2 linked regions of the Thiorhodovibrio winogradskyi genome follow. The protein of the gene in region 1 interacts with the protein of each later gene in a pairwise test. Links are inferred from orthologs where the notes say so. Each region holds a gene or a part of one and is shown in the gene's direction. Other genes may lie near its edges. The genes, in order: Thiowin_RS06715 and Thiowin_RS13815.

Region 1 (14,283 bases):
GAGGCTAACGCTCGCGGTCAGTGACTCGGTTTTTCAAGATGATACCGGAATACCCTATCGTGACTTCGACCAGGCCGACTGGGATATTCTCTTGTTCGGCCGTTATACCACGCCAATTCGTGACTTCAGCGGTGTCTTTCAGCCGGATCTGAATCAAGCTTACATGACAAAAGCCCATTCCATCGACAATTTACCCTTCAGCATGGGATACCACTGGTGGACATCCGCGCAGAATCATCTTATTGCCCGCCGCCGCCAGCCCTTGGCCAAACCCGCGTCCAAGGAGAACGCAGGATCCCTCTCCCGCCCTTAAAGGCAACGCATCGCGCCTCCCTGTGCTAACCTCCACGTTCTCTCCATTCGCCAGCCCCATCACTTGACATGCCTTCGAAACCCGCCATTGGAGTCTCCGCGGCCGCCGCGGTCGTCGTAGCCAATATGATTGGCACCGGAGTCTTTACCAGCCTCGGTTATCAGGTCATTGACATTCAGTCACCCCTTGCCGTGCTGGCACTCTGGATCATTGGCGGTCTGGTCGCGCTATGCGGCGCCCTGGTATACGCTGAACTCGGCGCGCGAATGCCCCGCTCCGGTGGTGAATATCACATGCTGTCGCGGATCTATCATCCCGTGATCGGTTTTCTAGCTGGTTTTATCTCAATCGCTGTCGGTTTCGCGGCGCCGGTCGCGGCGGCCGCAATCGCAATGTCGAGCTATTTGACGTCAGTTTTGGGGCTAAATACCCATGGCCCATGGATGACGAGTATCGCGGTGATCGCGGTCATGGCGGTCACATTCATTCATCTTTTCCCACTTCGTACCATTGGCCTGTTTCAGATCCTGGTCACCACGCTAAAGGTGATCTTGGTGCTGTTGTTCATCTTGTTTGGCTTTGCCTTGGCAACACCACAACCCATCTCCTTTGCTTATTCACCAGCAGTAGTTCCCGAAATCCTGTCCAGTGAGTTCGCCGTGTCCCTGGTCTATGTCATGTATGCTTACTCTGGCTGGAATGCGGCCATCTATATTGCCTCTGAAATTCACGAGCCAAGACGCAATTTACCCATTGCATTGATTGGCGGCACCAGCGCGGTCATGCTGCTCTATACGCTATTGAACGCGGTCTTTCTCTACAGCGCCCCAATCTCGGAAATGGCCGGACAAACAGAAGTTGGCTATATCGCCGCGCGCCATATCTTTGGCGAGACAGCCGGAGTCGCGATGAGCTTGCTGATCGCTTTTGGACTCATTTCGACCATCAGCGCCATGACCTGGGCCGGACCTCGGGTCTTGCAAACCATGGGCGAAGACTATGCCATCTTCGCCGCTTTTCAACGCGCTAATCGTAATGGTGTTCCTTACCTTGCTCTATTGTTCCAGTTTGTGGTCGTCTGTTACCTGATCCTATCCTCTTCCTTCGAGGCAATTCTCATTTACATCGGTTTTACCCTGTCCTTGTCCGTTTTTCTAACCGTCATTGGGCTATTCATCGTGCGGGCGCGCGATCAGCAACGACCACAGCATTACCTAACCTGGGGCTATCCCTGGACACCCCTGATCTTTCTCATCATCACGGGCTGGATGTTGGTGTTCCTGTTGTGGGAGAAACCTATTGAATCCATTGTCGGACTGGCAACCGTCCTCAGCGGACTTTTGTTGTATGCCTGGAATAGTCACCTGAATTCACGCATGACGCGAAGGGTCGCAGCCGCGCTGACTGACTAGCTTTCACGGCGTACCAGTGTCACTCACGATTGAGTATTGAGCCACCTTTTATTCACAATGTCACAGAAGGCTTGCGAGCACCAACACATCATCATGTTTGCACCCTGCCCAAAAGCCTACCTGCCACTGCTCGCTTTGATTGCCTTGGTGATCTACGGATTTCCGCTACTTCAGGGCTGCTCCATGTCATCCGCGAAATCCGACCACAGTGCCAGTAGAAACTCGGGTTCCCATACCGACCCAAGAATGACGCTCAGGCAGGCATCTTTTCCTTCCAAGGAATCCGAGGTGCTAATGCAAATCCTGCAAACTGATCCCCTGCTACGCGATTACATTGAAAATTCCGAGAGATATCGAATACAAATAATCTTTACCCAGATCGAGCGCAAGCCCTCGAATCGCCCGCGCTTGATCAATTCAAGCTTTCACCAGGACGAGCACTACTATTATCCAGCCAGCCTGGTGAAGTTGCCCATCGCGCTCTTCGCACTCGAGCGACTCAAGGAGCTGGGTTTAAGCAAAGAAAATCAGTTTAAAATTGTTCCGGCAAATCAATGCAGTCAGTACCCGGCCGATAGCTGCAATAGCGTCCAGGAGTGCATTGAACAGATCTTCATCTACAGCAATAACGACGCTTATAATCGGCTGTTTGAATTCTTGGGACAAGACAGAATCAATAACCGCCTGCGCACGCTTGGTTATCAGGGCAGGATTCACCGCCGCTTTAAACCCGGCTGCGGTGGCGACCTCGGCGACACAACTGGCGCCGTCACCTTTTTTGATCAGGCTGGCAATATCCGCCACCAACAAGCATCGCGGACAGCTAGACACGTGGCGACGCCACCGCGAGGGGACATGCGCGTCGGACGAAAAACCCGCACGGCACTGGGAACCTTGAATGAACCCATGGATTTTTCGGACAAGAATTATCTTCCGCTTGGCGATCTCCATCAGATGTTGATCGCCCTGGTCGAGCCATGGGTTGCCGCGGAACAACATCGCTTTTCGATCAGTGAGAAGGATCGCGCTTTCTTGCTAAAAACCATGGCAATGCGACCGAGAGATGCCGGAGGCAGCCAACCGGACAGCTTTCGCAAGTACCTTCTGGTTGGAGGACTGGAGCGAATGCCGCATGATCTCCAGATTATGAATAAAGTAGGTCTGTCCTATGGCTTTGTGTCCGATGTTGCCTACATCCGTGATATGTCACAGGGTGTCGATTTTTTTCTATCGGCGAGCATCTATACGAATAAAAATCAGATCATGAACGATGGCCAGTATGAGTACGAGACCATTGCCTATCCTTTCATGCGTGCTCTCGGTCAAGCTGTCCTTCGCTATATGCGCGATAGCGCGAGGGATACTTCCGTTGATCACTAACGCCAGACCTTTGCTTGACTCTAGTGTGCCTCGAACTCTAGTGACCATCGATTAGATCTCGAGCCTGGTTTCATGGCCAGCCGCAACGAAATGATGACATCCGAACCAAACCCGAGGCTTTGCCAGGAGCTGAAAATATGAGTCTGTTTGACATCATCGCGGTATTGATCTCCTTGTCGGCGGTCTTCAGTTGGATCAACGCCCGCTTTCTAAAGCTACCGACAGCGATCGGTCTGATGATGATGGCGTTAGCGCTCTCGCTGGCGCTGCTGTTGCCATTTCCGCTCAATGAGCATATCGCACTTGACGCACGAGTGTTGCTTTCAGGCGTTGATTTTAATGCCACGGTTTTGCATGGCATGCTGAGTTTTCTGCTATTCGCCGGTGCTCTACATGTCAATATTCATGACCTGGCACAACACCGCAATACCATCGCCGCTCTCTCAACACTGGGCGTTGTCCTGGTCACGATCATTGTTGGCCTTTCCTCTTATCTGGTCTTTCTTTTGCTGGGGTTCGACATTCCCCTGCTCTATTGCTTGCTGTTCGGGGCGCTGATATCGCCAACTGACCCGATCGCTGTCCTGGGGGTGCTGAAAAGCGCTGGTGCACCGAAAAGCCTTGAGACCAAAATCACCGGTGAGTCACTGTTCAATGATGGTGTAGCAGTGGTGCTCTTCATGGTGCTCTTTGATATTGCCATTGGAGGGCAGCAGATTCACTTGGACCATGTGCTGGTGTTGTTTGCGCAAGAGGCGATTGGTGGGGCGCTCTTCGGACTGATGGTTGGACAGATTGCTCTCGAAATGCTAAAGCGTATTGACAACTATCAGGTGGAAGTCTTGCTGACGCTTGCCGTCGCTAGTGGTGGCTATGCACTGGCCGAGCATGTTCATCTATCGGCCCCCATTGCCGTGGTCGTTGCCGGCTTGATGATTGGTAATCAGGGACGCCATGGCGCCATGTCGATGAAAACGCGCGAGCACCTGGATTCATTCTGGGAACTGGTGGATGAATCCCTTAACGCTGTGCTTTTCGTGCTGATTGGGCTTGAAGTCCTTGCCTTGACGCTTGGGGAGAACTATTTGCTCGCCGGCGCACTGATTATCCCATTGGTGTTGATGGCTCGCGCGCTGAGCATTGGTGTACCACTTGGGCTTTATCGCGGATTTCGAAATCTCTCCCCTGGTACTATCGCGATACTGACCTGGGGCGGCATTCGAGGCGGCATCTCTGTCGCCCTGGCGCTCTCCTTGCCACCTGGCGGCATCCGTGACCTCATCCTCACCGTCACTTACATGATCGTGGTGTTCTCCATTATGGTTCAGGGACTCACCCTGACCCCGGTGATTCGCGCATTTGAGCACAAGGCAAATCGTGAGTTTGGTGCCCCGGCGCCAGAGGAAAACAAGCTACAGCCGTGACCCCGGTGCCGTACTTTATGCTTGAAGTTCATTCTTTTGTGTTTGAGTTAAACCTGAGCACAAAAAACGGGGCCCGAAGGCCCCGCTGCCAGCATGATGCGGTCTTAGCGCAGCATCACTTCCCAGCCTTGACAAACTCCGGATAGGCCTCAAGCCCACATTCGCCAATATCGACACCTTCGTACTCTTCTTCCTCGCTGACGCGCAGCCCCATGGCCAGCTTGATCAGGAACCACACCAGCAATGAGCTGGCGAACACCCAAGCCAGGATGCTAAAGAGTCCAATAAACTGCGCGACAAAGGACGCCTCGCTATTGGTCAGAGGCACGGCGATCAGGCCCCACATACCGACCACGCCATGGACGGAGATGGCGCCGACTGGATCATCGACACGCAGCTTGTCCATGGTGACGATGGCATAGACGACGATCACGCCACCAACACCGCCAATTAGGGTCGCGGCGATGGGAATTGGCGTTAGGGGTTCGGCTGTGATGGCCACCAGGCCAGCCAAGGCACCGTTGAGCGCCATGGTAAGATCGGCCTTGCCAAACATAATCCGCGCCGTGATCAAAGCCAGCACCAGCCCGCCAGCAGCTGCCATGTTGGTATTGACAAAGACAGCCGCCACCGCGTTGGCCTCGCCGATGTCGGAGATTTTTAGCTCCGAGCCCCCGTTGAAGCCAAACCAACCCAGCCACAGGATAAAGGTACCCAGGGTCGCCAACGGCAGGTTGGAGCCGGGGATTGCGTTGATGCTGCCGTCCTTGCCATATTTCCCTTTACGTGCGCCGAGCAGCAGAACACCGGCCAGAGCCGCGGAAGCACCGCACAGATGGACGAGGCCAGAGCCTGCAAAGTCATTGAAGCCGATCGCGTCGAGCCAGCCACCGCCCCACTTCCAATAACCTTGCACCGGGTAGATGAAGCCGGTCATGATCACCGCGAAGGCCAGGAAGGCCCAAAGCTTCATGCGCTCGGCCACGGCTCCTGAAACAATCGACATTGCCGTGGCAACGAAGACCACCTGGAAAAAGAAGTCCGCCATCAAGGAGTAATAAGTCTCGCCATCGCTCGCCAGCACCTCGGCCACTTCATGATCGCCACCAAACATGAAGCTGAAATCGAAATGCGGCAGCCAGCCTCCGGCGAAATCATCACCCGGGTACATGATTCCATAACCCATCAGCATGTACATGATGCAGGCAATGGAGAAGAGCGCGACGTTCTTGGTCAGAATTTCGGCCGTATTCTTGGCGCGAACCAGACCGGCCTCGAGCATGGCAAAGCCCGCGGCCATCCACATGACCAGCGCGCCCGAGATGAGAAAATAAAAGGTATCCAGCGCATAGGCGAGCTGTACAGTCGGTTGTTCCACTTTTGGTTCCTCCCGTGAAGTTCGCTTAAAGCGCGTCTGGACCGGTCTCGCCGGTACGGATGCGGATGACCTGATCAACTTCAAAGACGAAAATCTTGCCGTCTCCAATCTTGCCGGTGCGGGCCGCGTTGGTGACCGCCTCGATCACCTGCTCGACCAGTGCGTCGTCGACAGCGATTTCTACCTTGATTTTGGGTAGAAAATCGACGACATATTCAGCGCCGCGATAAAGTTCGGTATGGCCTTTCTGCCGACCGAACCCCTTAACCTCAATGACGGTGATGCCAGACACGCCGATGTCGGCCAGCGCCTCCCTCACGTCATCGAGCTTAAATGGTTTGATGACTGCTGTAACCAGCTTCATTGCATAAGCTCCTTAGTGTGTTGTTTTAGGGTGACCACCAGGGGCGGCCACCCCGCGCAATTAGCCTCTTGAGAAGATCAGACTACTCGGGCAGCTTAGAACTCCTTGTTCCAGCCCACCCAGACCTTCGCATCTTGGTCCCACAAATCTCCGGCATTCGTGGATTCACCGTCGACTTGCTCATAGGTCAAGCTGAAGGTGCCAAAGTCACCGGCCTCTTTGCTTATGGACGCACCCCAGTGCCAATAGTCGTAACTCGCCGTCCTGAGGCGACCGGCTTCCCGGTAGACCTCTTCGTCATGCTTAAAGTCGTAGTAGCCACCGAAAACTCCGAAACTGAACTCTTGGGGAAGAGGGATATCCAAGGCGGCGTTGTAGTAAAAGTCGCCATCATAGTAAAGTGCGTCTTTATTTGCCTTGCCACCCCAGGCGGTATATTGAATACCGGCAGACACGGCTGCCGCGCCGAAATCATAGCCGCCGGAAATACCAATTTCCCAGAAATCAACCTCATCTTTGCTGTCGGGATAAGCGTAGTAAATGGTATTGATGCCCAGGCTGGCGTTCTCATCGGGCAAGGCAAAGTCAAACCCGGCATAAAAGTCAAGCTCATAAGTCGGCGAATCGGCATTGGAGCCGGATGTGGTGCCCTGGACCAGCCAGCCATTCGGGGTATTGATTGGCGCCCCGGTATTTGGGTTGATTTGTACAAAACCCGTCACGCTTTGGCTGCCATCGTCCCAGTCGATGTTGGACGCCCAAGTGCCTGCCGAGAAACCACTCTCATGGGCAGCATCAACCCCACCCTGCACAGCCGCGCCATCACCTGTCTGCGTGACACCACGCCACATGTAGTTGGAAACAGCACCGATATTGGCACTGAGAGACCAAGGCCCTGCCGCGAAGGCAACACTGGTCCCGGCCAGTGACAGCGCGACCGCGGCTGCAAGACTGCTGAGTTGACGCGGCGACGGCTTGGTCGATTGAGTGTCTTTCATAGCGTCGATTTTCATGCGCTTTTCATCCTTACATTCGTTTGCGAGTTAAGAAAATGGGCACCAGGCTCCGCTTTGAGCTCCGCAAAACGGGAGCAGTTGAACCTCGATCACTGGATAAGCATAACGCATGCCAACCTGAAATGTTACGAAAAGACAACGGTTTTCAGGCATTTGTTGTAAAAACGCACCGTCCTGACGCACTATCATTGGGCGAGTGATGGGTGCAAGCAGGGCATCGACGCACCGATACGGTGCATGAATCCTCCGGCGACGCGACACCTGATCAGGCTTATAATGACCGGTATTTCCTTATGCCAAGAACAGGTAGCCTCGATATGATGGATCCAAAACAACTCGACGACCTCGCCCGCCGTCTCAGCGCCGCGATGCCCAAGGGAGTGCAGGTGTTGCAGGAAGACCTACAGCGCAGCATGCGCGCCACGCTCGAAGCGGGCTTGAGCCGGCTTGACCTTGTCACCCGTGAGGAGTTCGATATCCAGGCCGCGGTGCTGGCACGCTCCCGCGCCAAACTGGAAACACTCGAAGCACGCGTGGCCGAGCTCGAGGAAGCGGCTCGCGCTGCCAAGACCTGAGCCACTCGAGCATGATGTGCGGCAACATTCTCGCCAGATGGCCAAAACACCACCAATGAGTGGCGAGCGAGTGGCCTGTGGGTCTCAGTATTCTTTATAGCCGCGCGCCCTATGGCATACAGGCACTCGAGGTGATCGTCGAGGTACAGACCGCCGGCGGTCTGCCCGGTCTGTCCATCGTTGGATTACCGGAAATGGCGGTGCGCGAGAGCAAGGACCGGGTGCGAGGAGCGCTGCGCAGCGGCAGCTTCAAGTTTCCGGACGGTCGCGTGACCATCAATCTGGCGCCGGCTGATTTGCCCAAGGATGGCGGTCGCTTCGATCTACCCATTGCACTTGGCATTCTTGGCGCATCTGGGCAATTGCAACCCGAGGCCATCGCCGAGCATGAGTTCTTGGGCGAGTTGGCCCTCTCTGGCACTCTGCGGCCAGTTTCAGGCGTATTGCCCTCGGCACTGGCCGCGCGCGCGGCCGGGCGCGCACTGGTGCTGCCGGTTGAAAACGCCGATGAAGCTAGCCTGGTGCGCGATTTGCGCATCCTGCCCGCGCGCCATCTGCTTGATGTCTGTCAGCACCTGAACCAGATCGAGGCGCTGTCGCCTCACCAACCGCAACCCGCTTCCAAACCGACCGGCGCCCCGCTGCCCGACCTGGACGAAGTCCGCGGCCAGCCCCAGGCCAAGCGCGCGCTGGAAATTGCCGCCGCAGGCGCTCATAGCCTGCTGTTCGTCGGCCCGCCCGGGACCGGCAAATCCATGCTCGCGAGCCGCCTGCCCGGGATTCTGCCGCCCCTGAGCGAAGAAGAAGCCCTGGAAGCGGCGGCCGTGCGTTCAGTGGTGGGACGCCAGCAGCCTGATCGCAGCCGCTGGCGCGAACGGCCCTTTCGCGCACCCCATCACACCGCGTCCGGGCCGGCCCTGGTCGGCGGCGGCAGTCATCCGCGCCCAGGCGAGATCTCGCTCGCCCACCACGGGGTGCTCTTTCTGGATGAACTGCCCGAGTTCGACCGCCGGGTGTTGGAGGTGCTGCGCGAGCCGCTTGAATCCGGGCGTATTCATATCTCGCGCGCCGCACGCCAGGCCGAGTTCCCCGCACGCTTTCAGCTCCTGGCCGCCATGAATCCCTGTCCCTGCGGCTATCTTGGCGACCCGAGCGGGCGCTGTCGCTGCACCGCCGAGCAGGTCGGGCGCTATCGTGCCCGTATTTCAGGTCCCCTGCTTGATCGCATCGATATGCAGCTCGAAGTTCCCAGGCTAAGCACGGCCGAGCTTGCTGGCCCGCGCCTTCCCGGTGAATCCAGTGCCGCGGTGCGCGAGCGGGTGTGCGCCGCACGCGCCCGGGCCGAGGCGCGCAGCGGCGCTCCCAACAGCCAATTGCAACCCGCCGGCATCGAGCAACATTGCCAGCTCGACGATACCAGCCGCGCCCTGATTGGCACCGCCATACAGCGCCTGGCACTCTCGGCACGCGCCTATCATCGAATCCTGAAGCTCGCGCTCACCATCGCCGATCTCGATCAGAGTCCGGCCATCACACCAGCGCATCTGAGCGAAGCCATCGGCTACCGCCGCCTGGATCGCGGCGACGCGCCCGGCGCAACATCGGGCCAGAGATGGAGCCAACCATCAACTGGGCCAGCAACTGGGCCAGCAAGCGCGTCATCAAATCCGAAACCCCAAAGGCCATCGCGGGCATGATCGAACTGCGCGCGCTCAGTCTCAGACGCGGCCACATTCTGCTGTTCGAGCAGGCCGATCTGCGCATTCACCCCGGCCAGCGCCTTGGCGTGGTGGGCCCCAACGGCTGCGGCAAATCCAGCCTCTTTGCCTTGCTGCGCGGCGAGTTGACACCCGACCATGGCGAACTCAGCCTACCGCCGACCTGGCAACTGGCGGCGGTCGCGCAGCAAACCCCGTCAGGCCAGCAAAGCGCCCTGGACTTTGTGCTCGACGGCGATGCACCCTGGCGCCGCCTGAACAATGAGATGGAGGCGGCAGCCGGCGCGGCGGACCAGGGCCTGCACCTGGCCAAATTGCACGATGCCTTTGAGGCCATTGACGGCTACCGCGCCGAAAGCCGCGCCGCGCGATTAATGCAGGGACTGGGCTTCGCACCGGGCAGCGAACAGCGCCCGATCGACAGCTTCTCGGGCGGCTGGCGTATGCGCCTGGCCCTAGCCCAGGCACTGATGTGCCGTTCCGACCTGCTGCTGCTCGACGAACCCACCAACCATCTCGATCTTGACGCCGTGATCTGGCTCGAGAGCTGGCTGAAAGACTACCCCGGCACCCTGCTGCTGATTTCACATGATCGCGATTTTCTCGACGCCATTGCCACCCATATCTGCTACTTCGAGCAAGGCCGACTGGGACTGCTCAACGGCGGATATTCCGCCTACGAACGCCAGCGCGGCGAGCGACTGGCGCAGCAGCAGGCGGCACACGCAAAACAGCAGCGCGAAATCGCCCATGCGCGCAGCTTTGTTGACCGCTTTCGCGCCAAAGCGACCAAAGCGCGCCAGGCCCAGAGCCGACTCAAGGCGCTAGAGCGCATGGAGTTGATCGCCCCGGCGCATATCGACTCGCCCTTCTCCTTTGCTTTTTTTGCACCGGCGCGCGCGGCCAATCCGCTGCTCAGGCTCGAGGGCGCTGGGGTGAGCTATGGCGAAACCCCGGTGTTGCGGGAGCTTGATCTCAGCCTCGCACCCGGCGCCCGCATCGGCCTGCTTGGCCCCAATGGTGCTGGCAAGTCCAGCCTGATCAAACTTCTCGCTGGCCATCTGGCGCCGGCGAGCGGCGAGCGCCTTGCGTCCGAGGGGCTGAAGATCGGCTATTTCGCCCAGCATCAACTCGACCAGCTCAATCCCGATGATTCGGCCCTCGGGCATCTGCGCTGCCTCGACCCGGAGCGTCCGGAACAGGGGTTGCGCGACTATCTCGGTGGTTTTGGCTTTGGTGGCGAGCGCGTCACCGACCCCATTGCTCCCTTCTCGGGCGGCGAGAAAGCACGCCTGGCCCTGGCATTGCTGGTCTATCAGCGTCCCAATCTGCTGTTGCTTGACGAGCCGACCAATCATCTCGACATCGACATGCGCTTGGCCATCAGCCGCGCGCTCCAGGCCTTTGCCGGGGCTCTGGTGCTGGTCTCGCACGACCGTCATCTGTTGCGCCTGAGTTGCGACGAGCTATGGTTGGTCGACCAGGGCCAGGTGACTCATTTTGACGGCGACCTCGACGACTACCCCGCTTGGCTCGCCGCACGCAACCAAACACCAGCCGCAACCAAATTCAATGGAGCGGCCGCTGCCAACATCGGCACTGACTCCCAGGCTGGCGCCAATGCCAGTCCAAATGCTGGCGAACGCGATGCCCGCAAGGATCAGCGCCGGCGCGAGGCCGAGGCCCGTGCCCGCACTCTGCCGCTGCGCCGGCGCCTGAGTAAGCTTGAGCAGCGTCTGGATCATCTCGGCACACGCCAGGGCGAGCTGGAAAGCGCGCTCGGCGACAGCGCCCTGTACCAGGAAGACGCCAAAGCCCGACTCTTGTCGCTGATTTCCGAAAAGCAGAAAGTGGACACCGATCTAGCCTGTGTTGAACAGGACTGGCTCCTGGCCAGCGAAGCTCTGGAAAAGGCCGAGGCGGCCGCATGACCCAGGTACCGCCCCAGCATCGCTGGCAGTGGTGGATGAGCGAATTCCACGAACTGCGCGACCGACCTCTGCGCCTGCCGAAATGGACCTGGCGCGCTCTCCTGAGCCTGGCGCTGATCGCGGCGCTGCTCTTCGCCTCGCCCTACTGGACCCTGTGGCGCATGAGTCGCGCGGCCAGTTCGGCCACGCCGGAAGCGCTGCGCCCCTTCATCGACCTGGCGGCGGTGCGCGATCAGATTCGCCGCCGCCTCAACAAAGACCTCAAGAGCCGCATTGGAGAGGTTTCGGATCCCTTCATCGAATGGATCGAGCAGGGTCTGCAACAGCGGGGAACCAAAGCCCTTGAGCACCTGGTCACGCTCGAATGGATCGCCGGACTGCTGCGCGATGAGAGCAGTCAGACTCAGCTGTTAGAACGTGTTCGCCATGCCTTTTACGCCCCTCCCCATGGTTTCCTGATCAAGCTTGAACAGCAGAACGGACAACCCATCAACCTGCTGCTGCGCCCGGCGCCGCTGCGCTGGCGCATCACGGCTGTCTCTTATTGAAGGTGCCGAGGCAACTCAAGCAGCGCGATCCATCACCAACAAGTTCGGACGCTTTTGCTACACTGCCGCCATGCCGCGGGCTGGGTCCGAAGGGGCTCCGCACGCAATCCTAACGGGCGCTGACAGGATGACGCCAGTGCTCGAGATGTCTTATTCCCTGTTTTTTTCTTAAGGTTATTCCATGTCTCCGTTCAAAGACCTTCGCGAGAGCTCTCCTAACGACAGCCTGTTCGACCTGCCGCCCCTGGCGATGGACGGCCCCGGGCTAGCCAGAGATTTTCAGCACTATTACGCGCATAATTTTGGCCGTGATCGCGATTGCCGCTCCAGCTACTACCCCTACAAGGCTCTGGCCGTCGCCTTGCGTGATCGGCTGATGGAGCGCTGGAAAAGCACCCGCGCCGCGCAGGATGTCGCCAACTGCAAGCGCACCCACTATCTGTCGCTCGAGTTCCTGATGGGCCGCGCCATGAGCAACGCCCTGATGAATCTGGGCCTGGCCGAAGGTGCCGCGAAAAACCTGCACGACATGGGGTTGATCCTGGAGGAAATTGAAGCCGCTGAAATGGACGCCGGCCTCGGCAATGGCGGCCTGGGTCGACTCGCGGCCTGTTTTCTCGATAGTTGCGCCACCCTGCAACTGCCAGTAAAAGGCTACGGACTACGCTACGAATACGGCATGTTCCGCCAACTGATCGAAAACGGTCATCAGGTCGAGGAACCCGATCATTGGCTGCGTGATGGCGTTCCCTGGGAACTGGAGCGCCCGGAATACACCCAGCGCATTAGATTCGGCGGCCGCACCGAGGACTATACCGACGAACACGGACGCCCGCACAAGCGCTGGGTCGACACCAACAATGTGCTGGCTGTGCCTTACGACATTCCTATCCCCGGCTACCTGAACGACACCGTCAATACGCTACGCCTGTGGTCGGCCGCCGCCACCGATGAATTCGACCTCGGCGAATTCAACGCCGGCAGTTATCCGGAATCCGTCGCGGCCAAGAACGACGCCGAGCACATCACCATGGTGCTCTACCCGAACGATGCCAATGAGTGCGGCAAGGAACTCCGGCTGCGCCAGCAGTATTTTCTCGCCAGCGCCAGCATCAAGGATGTGATGCGCGACTGGATTCGTCTACACGGCAAGGACTTTACCCACTTTGCCGAGAAGAACTGCTTCCAGCTCAACGACACCCATCCGGCAGTCTCGGTGCCCGAACTGATGCGCCAGCTGATGGATGAGCATTACCTGGAGTGGAAGGACGCCTGGGCCATCACCAGCCAGACCATGGCCTACACCAACCACACCCTGCTGCCCGAGGCACTGGAGCGTTGGCCGGTGCGGCTGTTCGCACAATTGTTGCCTCGGCTACTGGAAATCATCTACGAGATAAACGCCCGCTTTCTGTCCGAGGTGGCCGGGCGCTGGCCGGGCGACATGGATCGCCAGCGGCGCATGTCGCTGATCGAGGAGGGAGATGATCCACAGGTGCGCATGGCCTTCCTGGCCATAGTCGGCAGTTTCTCGGTCAATGGCGTGGCGGCGCTGCATTCGGAGCTGCTGATTCGCGGGCTGTTCCGGGATTTTTATGAACTCTGGCCGGATAAGTTCAACAACAAGACCAATGGCGTCACTCCGCGCCGCTGGCTGGCCATGTGCAATCCCGGTCTGCGCGAATTGCTCAACGACACCATCGGCGAGGACTGGGTCAATGACCTCTCCCTGCTCGAACGCCTGGCACCCTCGGCCGAGGATGCCGCCATGCGTGAGCGCTGGGATAAGATCAAACAAAGCAACAAAGAGCGCGTCGCGACCATGGTCAAGGCCGCCTGCGATGTCGACTTCCCGACCGAGTTTTTGTTCGACGTGCAGGTCAAGCGCATCCATGAGTACAAGCGCCAACTGCTCAATGTCCTGCACTTGATTTATCTCTACGCGCGCATCAAGCGCGGTGAAGACCTCGGCACACCGCGTTGCACACTATTCGGCGGCAAGGCGGCGCCCGGCTATGAAATGGCCAAGCGCATCATTAAGCTGATCAACAATGTCGCCGCCGTGGTCAATGCCGATCCCAAGGTCAATAAGCAACTGCGCATTGCTTTCATTCCGGACTATCGCGTCTCGGTGATGGAAGTCCTGGCCCCGGGAACCGATCTGTCCGAGCAAATCTCCACCGCCGGCAAGGAGGCCTCGGGCACCGGAAACATGAAGTTCATG
Region 2 (14,700 bases), 1.6 Mb from region 1 along the record:
CAGCTGCTGGCCTACCATGTCGCGGCGCTCAAGGGGACGGATGTTGACCAGCCACGCAATCTCGCCAAATCCGTGACCGTCGAGTAACCAAGAGCACCGGGAGTCATGCAAAGCCTTTCAGGCGATCTTGACTCGACAGCGGCGACAAGGATTCCCCACCATTTCGCGCTAAATCCCGAAAACCTGGATACACCTTGCTCGTGCGTCACCAGAGCACCGAGTCGCTGGAACCGTCTTGAAGCCACTGCCGCAGCAGTGTAGCCTTATTCCCTAGCACTCAGGGATCATCGCGCGCGGAATCAAAAAGCACCTTTGAGACCAGTCGCCATTCAAGCTAGCACGGTTCTCCCCAGCGCTCGGTTTCACTATGGACAGCAAGAACATCAATCGCATCAGCGACCCCGAGGTCATCGCCAAAATCATCACCAAGCACTTCAAGGCGCGGGGAAAACTTCGCCTATCAACAGCCGCTGGTGACATCAAGGCCGATACCATGATGGTCGACAACGACCATTTCGCCAGATACTTCCTGGTCGACGCCCTTCCTCGGCTGGTCGGTGCGACGCTGGAAGAGGAAGAGGAGATTGAAATCAGCGGAACCATCGCCTCTCTGTATAGCTGGTTTCGCACCCAGGAGCTAAACCCCATCGTCGAGGATGGCGAGCGCTATTACGAAATCCCTTATCCTGACACCCTCTACCAACTGCAGCGGCGCGGCGCCTTCCGGACCACCCTGCCGCCGCGGCTTAAGCCGACCATCACGGGCCAGATTGAAAACACGGATATCGAAGTGGAAAGCCATTCCTTCGATGCCATTCTCGAAAATCTTTCCGCAACCGGCGCTGGCATGATTGTGAGCGGCAAGACGGCCTCACTGCTCAGAGAGGGGGCAAAGCTGTGCAAGACCCGTATTCGGGTGACCAAGATTCTCGATGTCACCGTCGATGCCGAAGTGCGCAATAGTCGCCCCGGGCGCGGCGATGGCGAGTTGATTCTTGGCCTGGAGTTTCTTCGTCTGCCTAACAAGGATGCCCAGACTATCACCCGGGCCGTGATGGAACTCCAACGCCAGATACTGGCCGCCATTGATTAGCAGGATCACAGATTAGCAGGATCACAGATTAGCAGGATCACAGATTAGCAGGATCACAGATTAGCAGGATCACAGAACACAGCTGTCTGGCCGGTTTCCGCTCCCCGCACCACCCGCCTTTAGCCTTTGACCCCGCTCTTGCGTGCCTTGATCATCTGCTGACCAACGGCTTGGTGAAGCAGCTTGAAAGTGCGCCGCTGGGCTTCTTGATTGGTGGTTCTGGGTTCGCCAATCAAACCGAGGCGCGCTTGAAAATAGGCCAAATCGGACTGGAGTTGAATCATCAGCAAACGCCGCCGGATAATCTCATCGCGCGTATCGGGGTTCTCTTGGATCGCGGGGGTGTTTTCGCTCATCAAGGCCCTCCTTGGGAAGACTGTGGTTGGGTGTAAAAGGCACGGCATTTGCGCCAATGCGCTCATGGGTCATCACAAACAGTCGGAGCCAGCATTGCAAAACATCAGATCATGCCAGCACAGGGCGTCCCACCAAGCGTACAATCGCCATTATAGTCGACCCCTGGGCCATAGGTTTCCTGAACTCCTGCTGTTTGAGCCGCTGCGCGGCTCCTCTTCATAAGGCGCCTGCCCCTGTGAATATGAAAATATCAACAAGGACTGCGGCGGCCACACATCAGCCGCTCTTGCCTCCCAAGCGGATAATGATCGACGCATGAACGCGCTCCTTGAGCTTTTTCACGACTCCTCTGCTTTTCACGGCAGTAATGCCGCTTTTATCGAACAGCTCTACGAGCGCTACCTGCACGATCCTCACAGCATCCAGGCCGATTGGCGCGAGCGCTTCAATGCCCTGCCTGAACGCGGGAGGGATAGCCTCTCAACACAGCGCGCGCGCGAGCAGCGTCCACAAGTATCAGGTGCGCCCGGCTTCTCGGATTGGCCAGCTCCCGCGGCCACACCAGCCACCAAGACCCTGGATCGCCCGACCGAGGTCAGCGCGGAAAAACAGGCCGCGGTTCTCAGGTTAATCAATACCTATCGCAGTCGCGGGCATCAATTGGCCAATCTTGACCCTCTGCGTCTGCGCCCCCAACCCGAAGTCGCCGACCTCGAACCCAGCTATCACGGGCTGCTGGATTCGGACCTCGAACAGGTCTTTAACAGCGGATCCCTTTACGGCCCCGATCGACTGACGCTGCGCGATATCATCGCCAGGCTAAAACGCAGCTATTGTGGTCACGTAGCCTGTGAGTACATGCACATTACCACCACGCCCGAGAAGCGTTGGGTGCAAAAGCGCATCGAGTCTTACCAGGCGCGCCCGGAACTCACCAAGAAAGACCGCCGCTGGCTACTGCAATTGCTCACCGCCGCCGAGGGTATCGAACAACACCTGCACCGGCGCTACGTTGGTCAGAAACGTTTCTCGCTCGAGGGCGGTGAGGCGCTGATCCCACTGCTCGATGAACTCATCCAGCGCGCCGGGCGCGACGGCGTGCGCGAGCTTGTCATCGGCATGGCTCACCGCGGCCGGCTCAATGTGCTGACCAATATTTTCGGCAAACCGCCACAAGATATCTTTGCCGAGTTTGAAGGCCGGGTCGCGCTCAAGGCCGGTCAGCGCGCCGGGGATGTCAAATACCATCTTGGCTTTGCCACCGATGTCGCCACTCCAGGCGGGCCGGTACATCTGGCATTGGGTTTTAATCCCTCCCACCTGGAGATCATCGACCCGGTGATTCAGGGCTCCGTGCGTGCGCGCCAGCGACGCCGCGGAGACCGTGACGGCAGCCAGGTGCTGCCGGTGCTCATCCATGGCGATTCGGCCTTTGCCGGACAGGGCGTGGTGATGGAGACCTTGCAGCTGTCTCAGACGCGCAGCCATGGCACAGGCGGCACTGTGCACATCATTATCAACAATCAGATTGGCTTCACCACCAGCAACCCGCTCGACACCCGCTCGACCCTCTACTGCACCGATGTGGCGAAAATGGTCCAGGGGCCGGTCTTTCATGTCAATGGCGATGATCCCGAGGCGGTGATCTTTGTCACCCGCATGGCGCTGGATTTTCGCAACAGATTTCGCCGCGATGCTTTCATCGATCTGGTCTGCTACCGTCGTCTTGGCCATAACGAGGCCGATGAACCCGCGGTAACACAACCCATGATGTACCGCAAGATTCGTCAGCACCCCACGGCGCGCGCCATTTACGCCAAGAAGCTGATCACAGCCGGCATCCTGACCGCCGACGCAGCCGACACCATGATCGCCGACTATCGCCACACCATCGATCACGGTCTGGTTGTGACTCGCCAGGTACTCCGTGACCTGGATCACGGCTTTCGCACCAACTGGCGCCGCTTTGCCGACACCCTCTGGACAGCGCCCTGCGCGACCGGCCTGCCGCTACCCAAGCTGCAGGCTCTGGCCGAGCGCCTGCTGCGCCTGCCAGATGGCTTTAAACTTCATGCGCGGGTGGCCAAAATTTGGGCCGAGCGCCGCCAGATGGCGGCCGGTGAACAACTCATCAACTGGGGCTTCGCCGAGAACATGGCCTATGCCAGCCTGCTCGACGCGGGCATGCCGGTGCGTCTGTGCGGACAGGATGCCGGGCGTGGAACCTTTTTTCACCGCCATGCGAAAATCCATTGCCAGGCGAGCGGCGATGACTACACGCCTTTGCAGCATTTGAGCCCTGATCAGGGTGCCTTTGTCGCCATCGACTCCATTCTCTCCGAGGAAGCGGTCCTGGGCTTCGAGTACGGATTCGCGACCGCCGAGCCCGATGCCCTGACACTCTGGGAGGCCCAGTTCGGCGACTTTGCCAATGGCGCCCAAGTGGTCATCGACCAATTCATTTGTTCCGCCGGCACCAAGTGGGGTCTGCACTGCGGCCTGACGATGCTGCTCCCGCACGGACTCGAGGGTCAGGGCGCCGAGCACTCCTCGGCGCGACTGGAACGCTACCTGCAGCTCTGCGCCGAACACAATATCCAGGTGTGCGTGCCAACCACGCCCGCGCAGATTTTTCACCTGCTGCGCCGACAGATGCTGCGCCCCTATCGCCGCCCGCTGATTGTCATGACGCCCAAGAGTTTGCTTCGCCACCGCCTCGCGGTCTCGGCGCTCGAGGAGCTCAGTCAAGGTCGCTTCCAGCCGCTCATCCCGGAATGCGACCCCTTGCCGCGCGACACCATCGAACGGGTGATTTTTTGCAGTGGCAAGCTGTATTTCGACCTGCTCGAGGAACGCCACACCCGGGCGCTTGAAACTGTCGCCATTGTTCGCGTCGAGCAGCTCTACCCCTTTCCCAAGGAGGACTTCGCGGCCACGCTGGCCGATTATGCCCATGTCGATGAATTTATCTGGTGCCAGGAGGAAGCGCAGAACCAAGGCGCCTGGGATCAGATCAAACACCGCTTTCAACCGCTCATCCGCGCCGGCAAAGAAGTCTATTATGTGGGCCGGCCCGCGTCGGCGGCGCCCGCCGTTGGCCATCGGTCAATCCATCTCGAACAGCAGCAGCGGTTGATCGACGAGGCACTCACGGGCCGTGTCAACCCCAGCATGAACCACAACATTGATCGGGTCATTCCACAACCATGACGACAGAGGTCCATGTCCCCACGCTTCCGGAGTCGGTCGCTGATGCCACGGTACTCGAGTGGCACAAGGCCGCGGGCGACAGAGTAAGCGCGAACGATATTCTGCTTGAGCTTGAAACCGACAAGGTGGTGCTGGAAGTGCCAGCGCCCTGCGACGGGTTACTGAGTGAAATTCTGGTCCAAGCCGGAGAAACCGTCAGCACCGACAGGCTGCTCGCGCGCATTGAGGAGACAACCACCGACAGGAGCGCGCCGGCGTCGCCCGCAAGCCAGCAGGCCGGAGCCGATGCGCCTGATACCGGAGAATCTGGAGCCGATTCACCGAGTTCCGCGGCACCTGGTGGAGCCCTCCCAGCTTCCCCAAGCGCGAACCAGCCTCCTGCTGGCGCCGCCGCCCCATCAACCGCCCCGGCAGCCCCAGCGCGGGAAGCGCTCATGGCGCCGGCCGCGCGGCGCCTAATCACCGAGCTCGGGCTCGATGCTGCTGAAATTCCAGGCAGCGGTCGCGACGGGCGTATTCATAAAGCCGACGTTCTGGCCTGGCTGGACCGCCGTGAGGCAGCCGAACCTGAAACAGACGCTGACCGCGCGGCCTTCAGCACCGAGTTAGCCGGACAGGATACAAGCAGCCACCAGGCGCGGCAGACTGCCTCGTCCGAGCAGCGACCGCAACAGCGCGTCCCAATGACCCGGCTGCGCGCGCGCATCGCCGAGCGGCTGCTCGAGGCACAGCGGCAAACAGCGACGCTGACCACCTTCAATCAGGTCGACATGAGCGCCGTGATGGCCCTGCGCCAGCGCTATCGCACTGACTTCGAGCAGCGCCACGAGGTGCGTCTGGGGATCATGGGTTTTTTCGTCAAGGCAGCGGTCGCGGCACTGCAGCAGTTTCCGATCATCAATGCCACCATCGACGGCGATGACATCCTCTACCATGGCTTCTACGACATTGGCATCGCCGTCAGCACCGAGCGCGGGCTGGTCGTACCCATCCTGCGCGACTGTGATCGCCTGAGTCTAGCCGGCATTGAAACTGGCATTGCCAGCTTTGGCGCCAAGGCCCGTGATGGCAGCCTAAGCTTCGAGGAACTCACCGGCGGAACCTTCTCCATCACCAACGGCGGGGTCTTTGGCTCCCTGTTGTCAACGCCCATCATCAACCCACCGCAGAGCGCCATCCTCGGGATGCACAAGATCGAGGAGCGCCCGGTCGCCATCAAGGGCCACGTCGAGATTCGCCCAATGATGTATCTCGCGCTATCCTACGATCATCGGCTGATTGATGGACGCGATGCGGTTCGCTTTTTGGTCGCCATCAAAAACGCCATCGAAGATCCGGCCCGGCTATTGCTGAATCTTTAGCTGACCGACGCCCAGCGCCGACATTCTCCCACGCCCAGGGTAACCCTTGCCCGCGAGCGGACTTCTGCAGAGGACCCAAGACGCCAATGAAGGTCATGATCCGAGTCGACCGCGTTGCCGCCATTCTTGCCGGCTGCGACTGCTATGGCGATCTCATTGCCGAGGTTGACCCGCGCGAGTTAAACCTCGACGAACGCAATGCCCTCGCGCTCGCCCCCGAACAACATGGCGTGACCGACCTCACGGCGCCTTTTCCCAGCCCCGGCACCTACCCGGCTCCGCCGGAGACCGCCACGCCAGATATCCGCGCCTGGCTGCGCTGGCGCATCAAGTGCGCCTATCTTCACGAGCAGGCTCGGGTCCAGCAGCAAGCCGAGTGGAAGGCGCAAGCTGACGCCTACATCGCTTACTGGATGCAACAACCCCCCGAGCGTTTTATCCGCAAGGACTGGCCAGCGATCTACTACAGTGCCGCCCTGCCGACTGGAGAGGCAAACAGTCCGACCCTGCCAGAACGAGACGCCACGGATGCGCTCGAGCGCATTGAGGCCGCACTGGCCGAGAAGCTCGACCAGGCACGCGAGCTTGCCGAGCAACGCAACCGCGATATGGAAAAACACAAGGCCCAGTCCGCCGCACGCCGGCAGGCATCCCAGCAGCGCCGCGCCAGGCAGCTTTCCGCTTGGGTCGAGAACCACATGGACGACAACGCCAAGGCCAGATTCAAACTCAATCTGCTCCCGGAAGATGAAATTCTCGACGCCATTCGCGCCGCCGCTTATCAACCGCTAGACAGCTTCGAGCGGTACCGGAAGATCCGCTTCGACGACATTACCCATGGCGATCAGTGCATCGACGGCCAGAGTCTTGACTGCGACACCGATGAGTCCAAGCATCTGAGCGCCGAGCAATTCGAGCGTTTCCGCGCGATCGAGGCGGCCGCGCCCGAGGGCGCCAAGCTCAAGGCCCTGATTCACAGCTGCGCCTGCGAAACCTGCAATGCCGGGACCATCCGTCGCAGCGTGCAGGTGGTGATTCCAGTCGGCGAGCTACTCTTTAGCCGCGAGTACGCGCTTGATGTGCCCAGCCAGCCGCCCAGCGAGCAGCCAGGCGCCAATCCTCGAAATAACGAACAACCGAGCCTCGCGCCCAACTCAGTGGCACCGGACTGATCCGCTCCAGACTCCGCGCCAAACCCTGGTCCACAGGCACCCCATCCCGCCAAGGCGATCCTTCCATGGCCCATCTCTACCTTGCCGTCACGGCGCACGGCTATGGGCATCTGGCTCAGGTTGCCCCTGTCATTCATGCCTTGAAGGCACATCTGCCCGGGCTGCGCATCAGCCTGCAGGGCAACCTCAAGCCCGAGGTGGTGCGCGCCCGTCTACCGCGAGATGTCGCGCTCATTGCCCATGCCGCCGATGTCGCCCTGCCGATGGATGGACCGCTAACGGTTCTGTGGGAGCAGGGACTCGCGCTCTATGAAGCCTTCGAGGCGGATTATGACCACCATCTGCGCCATCAGATGGCCTTGCTGGCCGAGGCGCGCCCGGATCTGGTGCTGGCCGATATTCCCTGGCTCCCACTGGATGCCGCGCGCCGGCTTGGCATCCCGGCAGTGGGACTCTGCTCTCTGAACTGGCTGGATATTTTGCGCCAAAGCCCGCTTGGCGATCAGCTCTCCAGCGCACTGGCGGAACGCCTGCACGGCGCTTATGCCGGGGCCGAACTCTTCATCCGCCCGGCTCCCTCCATGCCCATGCCCTGGCTGCCCAATACCATCGCCGTCGGCCCCCTAGCACAGTTGCACCCGCGCGATCCCCAAGGGCTGCGCGCGCGCCTGGGATTGGAGCAAGATCAGCGGCTGGTTCTGATGCAATTTGGTGGCACCGGATCGCTGGATATCGATCCCGGCCCCCTGGAGCGCGCCCACCTGCGCCTCCTAACAGCTGATCCCAAGCTCGCCGACAATCCCATGGTCAGCCGCATTGGGGGTAATGGCCCGGGTATGCTCGAGGCGCTCGCCTCCTGCGATGCCATGATCACCAAACCGGGCTATGGCAGCTTTAGCGAAGCGGCCTGCCATGGCATTCCGGTGCTCTACGTGCCGCGTGATGGCTGGCCGGAAACCCAAGCGCTGGTCGACTGGCTGCACCAGCAGATGACAGCGGCTGTCATTGCGCCAGAACAGCTCGCGCGCGGCGACATTCCCGGGCCAATCGCGGCGCTGCTGGAACAGGCCCGCCTGGACGCCAAACCGCCGGTGGTCCCGACCGGTATCGAGCAGACGCTTGAGCGGCTGCTGCCCTGGCTACAGACTTGAACCAGACCTGAACCAGACCTGAGACTGGAAGGGGGGGCGCGCCTGCAATACTGACTGCACCTGGCCCCCGACGCGACCTCCCACCTGTACCAATCGCCGGGGCAGGCTCAGGGCGCTTCTAGCGTTTCACTGGCCGCCAGCGCCTGACGCGCCCGCGCCACCGCCGCGCGCACTTGGCGCGGCGCGGTGCCGCCGAAGTGATCACGCGCGGCGACCGAGCCTTCGAGCGTCAGAATCGCGAACACATCCTCGCCAATCGCCGGGGAAAAGCCACGTAACTCGTCTAGGCTCATGTCCGCCAGATCGCAGCCGCGCTTGACCCCAAGCGCGACCGCGCGCCCAACGATCTCGTGCGCATCGCGAAAAGCCACGCCCTTGCGCACCAGGTAGTCGGCCAGATCCGTTGCCGTGGTAAAGCCTTGCAGGGCCGCCGCGCGCATGCGCGCGCGATCGCAGGTCAAAGCCGCCATCATGTCGGCAAACACCTTGAGCCCGCCGCGCAAGGTATCGACAATGTCGAACAGGGGTTCCTTGTCTTCTTGATTGTCTTTGTTATAGGCCAGCGGCTGCGCCTTCATCAGTGTGAGCAGGGCGATCAAGTGACCAAAGACACGGGCGCTCTTGCCACGCAGGAGCTCGGGCACGTCAGGATTCTTTTTCTGCGGCATGATCGAGGAGCCGGTGCAGAAGGCATCCGCGAGGGTAATAAAGCCAAACTGCGCCGAAGACCAGATAATCAGTTCTTCCGAAAAACGCGACAGATGCATGCTCAGAATAGCCGCTGCCGCGCTGAATTCGATGGCGAAATCCCGATCAGAAACCGCATCGAGCGAGTTCGCCGCCGGGCGGTCAAAACCAAGCAGTTGCGCGCTATAGTCGCGGTCGATGGGATAGGTGGTCCCAGCCAGCGCGGCCGCCCCAAGCGGCATCAGGTTAATGCGCTTGCGCGCGTCGCGCAGACGCTCGAGATCGCGCTCGAGCATCTCATACCAAGCCATCATGTGGTGGCCAAAGGTCACCGGCTGCGCCGCCTGCAGGTGAGTAAAGCCGGGCAAGATGGTCTCCGCCTCGCGCTCGGCCAGATCAACCAGCACCCGCTGCAGCGCGCGAATGGCGTGGCTAATCTCGTCGACCTCCTCGCGCAGCCACAGCCGAATGTCGGTGGCGACCTGATCGTTGCGCGACCGCCCGGTATGCAGCCGCTTGCCGGCATCGCCAATCTCGGCGGTCAAGGCCGCCTCGATATTCATATGCACATCTTCCAGCGGAACAGACCAGCTAAACTTATTTTGTTCAATGCGCGTTTTGATGCGCTCAAGACCAGCGACAATGGCCGCGCATTCGCTCTCGCTTAAAATGCCCTGGCGAGCCAGCATGCGCGCATGCGCCTGAGAACCCTGAATGTCCTGCCGATACAATCGGCGATCAAAGCCCACCGAGGCGGTAAAGGCCTCGACAAACACATCCGTTGGTTCATTAAAACGCCCTGCCCAGGGCTTTTGGGTAAACTCTGTCTGCTGCATGAGATCCGCCAGAAGGGAGAATTAGCGAGAATGAAGATCCGGCGCGCGGCCACCGGAAAATCCGCGCGCATCAAGAGGCGCGAGATTTGGTTACTGAATGGGTACCAATGCGAAATGAGATCCGAGAAGCCAGGGGAAACCAGGACACGCACATCCCCATCAAACCGGCCGAGCAAGGACGACATCAGGGGTGCGCGCCATAGGTCCGCCAGTGAAACCAAGCGCGATTCCGAACCGACGGCGCGAGCCAATCTGCTGCCCGATTTCCGCAGCCTGCCCATGGTGCTGGGAGTGGTGGTCTACGCCGAGCTGCTGGCGATCTTGATCACCCTGACGTCCCCGCAGCCGCTTGCGACATTCTGGACCAGAATGGGGCCTTTGTCAGTCTTTGTGCAGCTGATCGCCTTGCTTGCCGCGGCCTTGCTGTGCGGCGCCCGGCCAAGTTTGGGGCGCATCGATGCGCGTCTTGGCGCACTCGGCGCGCTGGTCATGATCATCGGCTCGAGCGCCGCCATCACTGCCGGCGCCGCGCTGCTGGTTCCGCCAGAAATGGCTCAAGGGCTCTATCCCCAGGATGGACTTGCCGGGCTCATGATACGCACGCTTTGCATCAGCGCTATCGTCGGAGCCCTGTTCTTGCGCTACCTTTATTTACATCAGCAATGGCGTTCCCAAGTGGAGGCGGTCGCGAATGCGCGCTTCAAGACCCTGCAGGCGAAGATTCGCCCGCATTTTTTGTTCAATAGCATGAATACCATCGCCAGCCTGACGCGGACCAACCCCAAGCTCGCCGAGGAAACAGTGCTCGATTTGGCCGACCTGTTCCGTGCCTCGCTTGCGACGGATGCCGAGTCCGCGACCTTGGGCGAGGAATTCGAACTTGCCCGACGTTATTTGAACATCGAACAGCTGCGCCTGGGAGCGCGTATGCGAGTCGACTGGGATGTCGATCAGGTCCCTGGCGAGGCACTACTGCCGCCCCTGATTCTGCAACCCCTGGTTGAAAACGCCGTCTACCACGGGATTCATCCATCCTTGCATCCGGGTTTCATTCGCATTGGCGCGACCTACCGTCGTGGGCAAATTCATGTCACCATCGACAACAGCCTGCCGCTGCCCGGAGAGTCCGCTGGAAACCGCCATCGTGGTCATCGCATGGCGATTGCCAATGTCAGTCAACGACTGGATGCCATGTTCCCCGGCGCCGCCAGCCTGCGCCACGGCGCCAGGGACCAAAGATATCAAGTGCGATTCGCCTTTCCCCACCCATGGAGACAGGCATGAAGATACTCCTTGTCGATGATGAAGCGCATGCACGCGAGCGCCTGCGCCGCCTGATCGCGGAATTGGATGATCACTACCAGGTAGCGGCGGAAGCGGACAATGGCGCGGATGCGCTGCGTCGCTGCATCGAAACCAACGCGGACCTGGTTCTGCTCGACATTCGCATGCCCGGGATGGATGGACTGAGCGTTGCCGAGCATCTGGCTCGGCTCAGTCCGCCGCCCGCGGTGATTCTGATCACGGCCTATCCAGAATATGCACTCGAGGCCTTCGAGCATCAGGTCGCCAATTACTTGGTCAAGCCAGTGCGTGGTGAACGGCTACGTGAGGCGCTCGAGCGACTGCGGGTCACGACCAAAGCACAGCAGCAGCTAGCGGCGGAAGAGGCACCGTCAGCCCCGCGCCGCCACCTGAGCGCCCAATACCGGGGAGGAGTGCAGACAGTGGCCATTGAGGACATCCTTTTTCTGCAAGCCGAGCAGAAATACGTCACCGTCTATCATGGCCGCGGCAAAATGCTGCTGGATGAATCCCTGAAAACCCTGGAGCAGGAGTTTCCCGAGCGCTTTCTGCGCATTCACCGCAGCATTCTAGTGTGCGCCCGACGCCTGATCGGACTTGAGAAAAGCCCGGATGGCGGCATTTTTGCCATACTCGATGGAACCGATCAGCGCCTACCCGTCAGCCGCCGTCACCTGCCGAACGTGCGCCGCTTTCTGCGCGCAAACTGAAAATAAGGATTATCGCTGCGGTCGCCCCGCGCGAGTCGCTATACTTCACTCCCTGTAGTTCACTCCCATTATTTTTTCTTGCCCTTTTGCATCGGATCCCTCCTGTCATGACCGAGACTCTGAAAATCGCTACCCGCAAATCCCCGCTTGCCATGTGGCAGGCCGAACATGTCACTGCCGCCCTCGGACGGCTCTACCCGGAACTCAGGGTTGAAATCATCGGCATGACCACCCGCGGCGACAAGCTGCTTGATGCGCCCCTGGCCAAGGTCGGCGGCAAGGGACTGTTCGTGAAAGAGCTCGAGCAAGGCATGCTTGATGGCGATGCGGACATCGCCGTGCATTCAATGAAAGATGTCCCAGTCGGTTTTCCCGACGGGCTGCACCTGGCAGCCATTCTAGAGCGCGAGAATCCCCACGATGCCTTTGTGTCTCATACCTTCGCGGGCATTGACGACTTGCCCCAGGGTGCCTGCGTGGGCACGTCCAGTCTCAGGCGCCAATGTCAGCTCACGGCCCGGCGACCGGATTTGCGCATCGAGCCGCTGCGAGGCAATGTCAATACCCGGCTGGCCAAGCTCGATGAGGGCCTTTATGACGCCATTATTCTCGCGGCCGCGGGTTTGATTCGCCTGGACTTTGGCGCGCGCATTCGTGCTGTCTTGCCGCCGGAGGAAAGTCTGCCCGCCATCGGCCAGGGAGCCATTGGTATCGAGTGCCGCAGCCAGGATGAGCGCGTCAATGCCCTGATCGCCCCCCTGCATCACCAAAACACTGCCGAGCGCGTCCTGGCGGAGCGCGCAATGAACGAGCGCCTTGACGGCGGCTGTCAGGTTCCCATCGCCGGCCATGCCATTCACCAGGACGGGCAGCTGTACCTGCGCGGTCTGGTCGGCACGCCCGATGGTCAACGCATTCTGCGCGCCGAGGAACGCGCCGCCCCCGAGCAAGCCGAGGCCATGGGACGCCGGGTAGCGGAATCGCTACTCGCCCAGGGCGCCGATGAGATTCTTAGCGCACTGTCCGAAGAATGACAACCTCTGCCCAAACCCCGAAACCCGGCGAGATTCCCTGCGATCTAAAGGGCCAGACCATTCTGGTCACGCGTCCGGCGGAGCAAGCAGCGCATCTGTGCGATCTGATCCAACTGGCCAACGGCGCGGCGCTGCTCTTTCCAACCGTCAAGATTCGCCCATCGGTCCATGCCAGCAAGGCTCAGGACCGGATGCGCGAGCCTTGGAACCTGATGATTTTCATCAGCCGCAACGCGGTCAATTTCGCGCGAACACTGCTGCCCAACGGACAACTCCCGGCGCCACCTCCCGCCGGCCCACTGATCGCCGCCGTCGGCGCGGCGACCGCCGCGGCCTTGGACGACGCGGGGCGCCCGCCCGATTTAGTCCCCAGTCAGCACTTCGACAGCGAGGGCTTGCTTGAACTGCCTGAACTCACGAATGTGCGCGGAGATCGCATCCTGATTGTGCGCGGAGAAGGTGGTCGCCCCATGCTCGGCGACACCCTAAGGCAACGCGGGGCAGAAGTCGTTTACGCAGAGGTCTATTGTCGCGGTTTACCCGAGAGTGACGCCACGGATCAAATCCCAGCTTGGCATGACAAGCTCGATCTGCTCACCGCCACCAGCGACGAGGTGCTCAATAATCTGCACCGCCTGGTTCCCGAGTCCGAGCATTCTTGGCTACGCACCCTGCCATTGGCCGTTTACAGCAATCGCACCGCGGCCAGAGCGATGGAACTTGGCTTTCGCACCGTGGCCGTGGCATCGGAATCAAGCGACCCGGCGCTCATCGATGCCCTATGCCGACTAGTTCAGCGCGCGCCGCGCTGAGAAGCCCGCGGCCTGGAACCATTCCAGGCACGCCAACTTGCAGCTACCGAATATCTCCCGGCTGGTCCTTGCGCAGATAGGCTTCTTCCTCGGGGCTGAGGTCCACCTCATCAAAACCCGTGACCATGGGCATGACATGTTCGCGGAAGGAATGCCCGGTAGTCAGCAGATACACATGGATAAGCACAAACGCCAGAATCATAAAGGCGGCTGCCGTATGCACCTGGGCGATACCATTGAGCCAGAGCGGCGCCCCTGGCAGGTTGTGCCAAGCGAAATAGAATAAATACAACAATCCAGTGATCCAGATCGCTGGAAAAAGCACGATTTTCAGCATCAGATAAGCGAGTGCCTGCAGCGGATTGTGCTTGCGCCAATACGCTTTGCGATAGGGGTGGCGCTCGCCCTTGAAAATACCATAGGCATAGTAGCGCATCACACCCCACATCCCCTGCCAGGTCGGAATGAAATGACGCCATGAGCGAGTGGTAAATAACCAAAACACGCTAAAGGCCCACAACAGCAGCAGGGTGACAGCCGCGCTGGTATGCAAGGTCACGGCGGTCCCGAAGCTCATTAGATCGTGAAAGCCGTGCACCCCAAAACCTGTCATCAGCAACACCAGGATTAATATCATTTGCGCCCAGTGCCAGAAGCGCTCGAAAAGACTAAAGATTTTGACCCGATGCATGGCCATCAGTGATGTGCTCCCTTGGGTGAGAAAATGCGAATCAGAGCATGGATGATGATGCCTGCCAGGGTGCCCCCGACCAGCAGGGTGCCGAGAATATTGAGCAAGTCATTATGATCCCGCCCGGGCAGGTAAATCCCTTCCACCGAGGCCAGTCGGCTGTTTTTGGGCTGATGGCAGTCGCGGCAGTCCAGAGCGTTCTCCTTGGGTGCGACCATGTGGGTGATGGGCCACCATGACAGAGTTTCGATAAAGCCGAACTCCCCCGAGTAGTCCAGCCC

What was found.
Region 2: the proteins of Thiowin_RS06715 (region 1) and Thiowin_RS13815 interact in binary tests that used the Escherichia coli proteins (3 or more experiments, as listed by UniProt). The link is inferred for Thiorhodovibrio winogradskyi from one-to-one orthologs.

Annotation. Positions count from the first base shown.
Region 1 is NZ_CP121472.1:1,475,332-1,489,614, reverse strand. The notes cover bases 9,034-12,033. They hold Thiowin_RS06715 (ATP-binding cassette domain-containing protein), read left to right. Parts: upstream 9,034-9,555; coding sequence 9,556-11,511; downstream 11,512-12,033. Other genes in these bases: Thiowin_RS06710 (DUF2939 domain-containing protein), read left to right, coding at 11,508-12,033; Thiowin_RS06720 (YifB family Mg chelatase-like AAA ATPase), read left to right, coding at 9,034-9,559. Outside these bases: Thiowin_RS06760 (hypothetical protein), read left to right, coding at 1-313; Thiowin_RS06755 (APC family permease), read left to right, coding at 439-1,725; Thiowin_RS06750 (serine hydrolase), read left to right, coding at 2,020-3,105; Thiowin_RS06745 (cation:proton antiporter), read left to right, coding at 3,243-4,529; Thiowin_RS06740 (ammonium transporter), read right to left, coding at 4,645-5,907; Thiowin_RS06735 (P-II family nitrogen regulator), read right to left, coding at 5,933-6,271; Thiowin_RS06730 (TorF family putative porin), read right to left, coding at 6,367-7,284; ubiquinone biosynthesis accessory factor UbiK, read left to right, coding at 7,605-7,862; more of Thiowin_RS06720, read left to right, coding at 7,940-9,033; more of Thiowin_RS06710, read left to right, coding at 12,034-12,059; Thiowin_RS06705 (glycogen/starch/alpha-glucan phosphorylase), read left to right, coding at 12,241-14,283. UniProt on the Escherichia coli protein: Genetic data indicate it may be involved in ribosome assembly or function.
Region 2 is NZ_CP121472.1:3,045,286-3,059,985, forward strand. Bases 1,444-4,860 are described here. They hold Thiowin_RS13815 (2-oxoglutarate dehydrogenase E1 component), read left to right. Parts: upstream 1,444-1,765; coding sequence 1,766-4,660; downstream 4,661-4,860. Other genes in these bases: Thiowin_RS13810 (hypothetical protein), read right to left, coding at 1,444-1,449; odhB (2-oxoglutarate dehydrogenase complex dihydrolipoyllysine-residue succinyltransferase), read left to right, coding at 4,657-4,860. In the rest of the region: glmS (glutamine--fructose-6-phosphate transaminase (isomerizing)), read left to right, coding at 1-87; Thiowin_RS13805 (flagellar brake protein), read left to right, coding at 368-1,093; more of Thiowin_RS13810, read right to left, coding at 1,213-1,443; more of odhB, read left to right, coding at 4,861-6,021; Thiowin_RS13825 (hypothetical protein), read left to right, coding at 6,108-7,193; Thiowin_RS13830 (hypothetical protein), read left to right, coding at 7,259-8,344; argH (argininosuccinate lyase), read right to left, coding at 8,452-9,867; Thiowin_RS13840 (sensor histidine kinase), read left to right, coding at 9,982-11,151; Thiowin_RS13845 (LytR/AlgR family response regulator transcription factor), read left to right, coding at 11,148-11,882; hemC (hydroxymethylbilane synthase), read left to right, coding at 11,990-12,916; Thiowin_RS13855 (uroporphyrinogen-III synthase), read left to right, coding at 12,913-13,728; Thiowin_RS13860 (cytochrome b/b6 domain-containing protein), read right to left, coding at 13,772-14,425; Thiowin_RS13865 (tetrathionate reductase family octaheme c-type cytochrome), read right to left, coding at 14,425-14,700. UniProt on the Escherichia coli protein: E1 component of the 2-oxoglutarate dehydrogenase (OGDH) complex which catalyzes the decarboxylation of 2-oxoglutarate, the first step in the conversion of 2-oxoglutarate to succinyl-CoA and CO(2).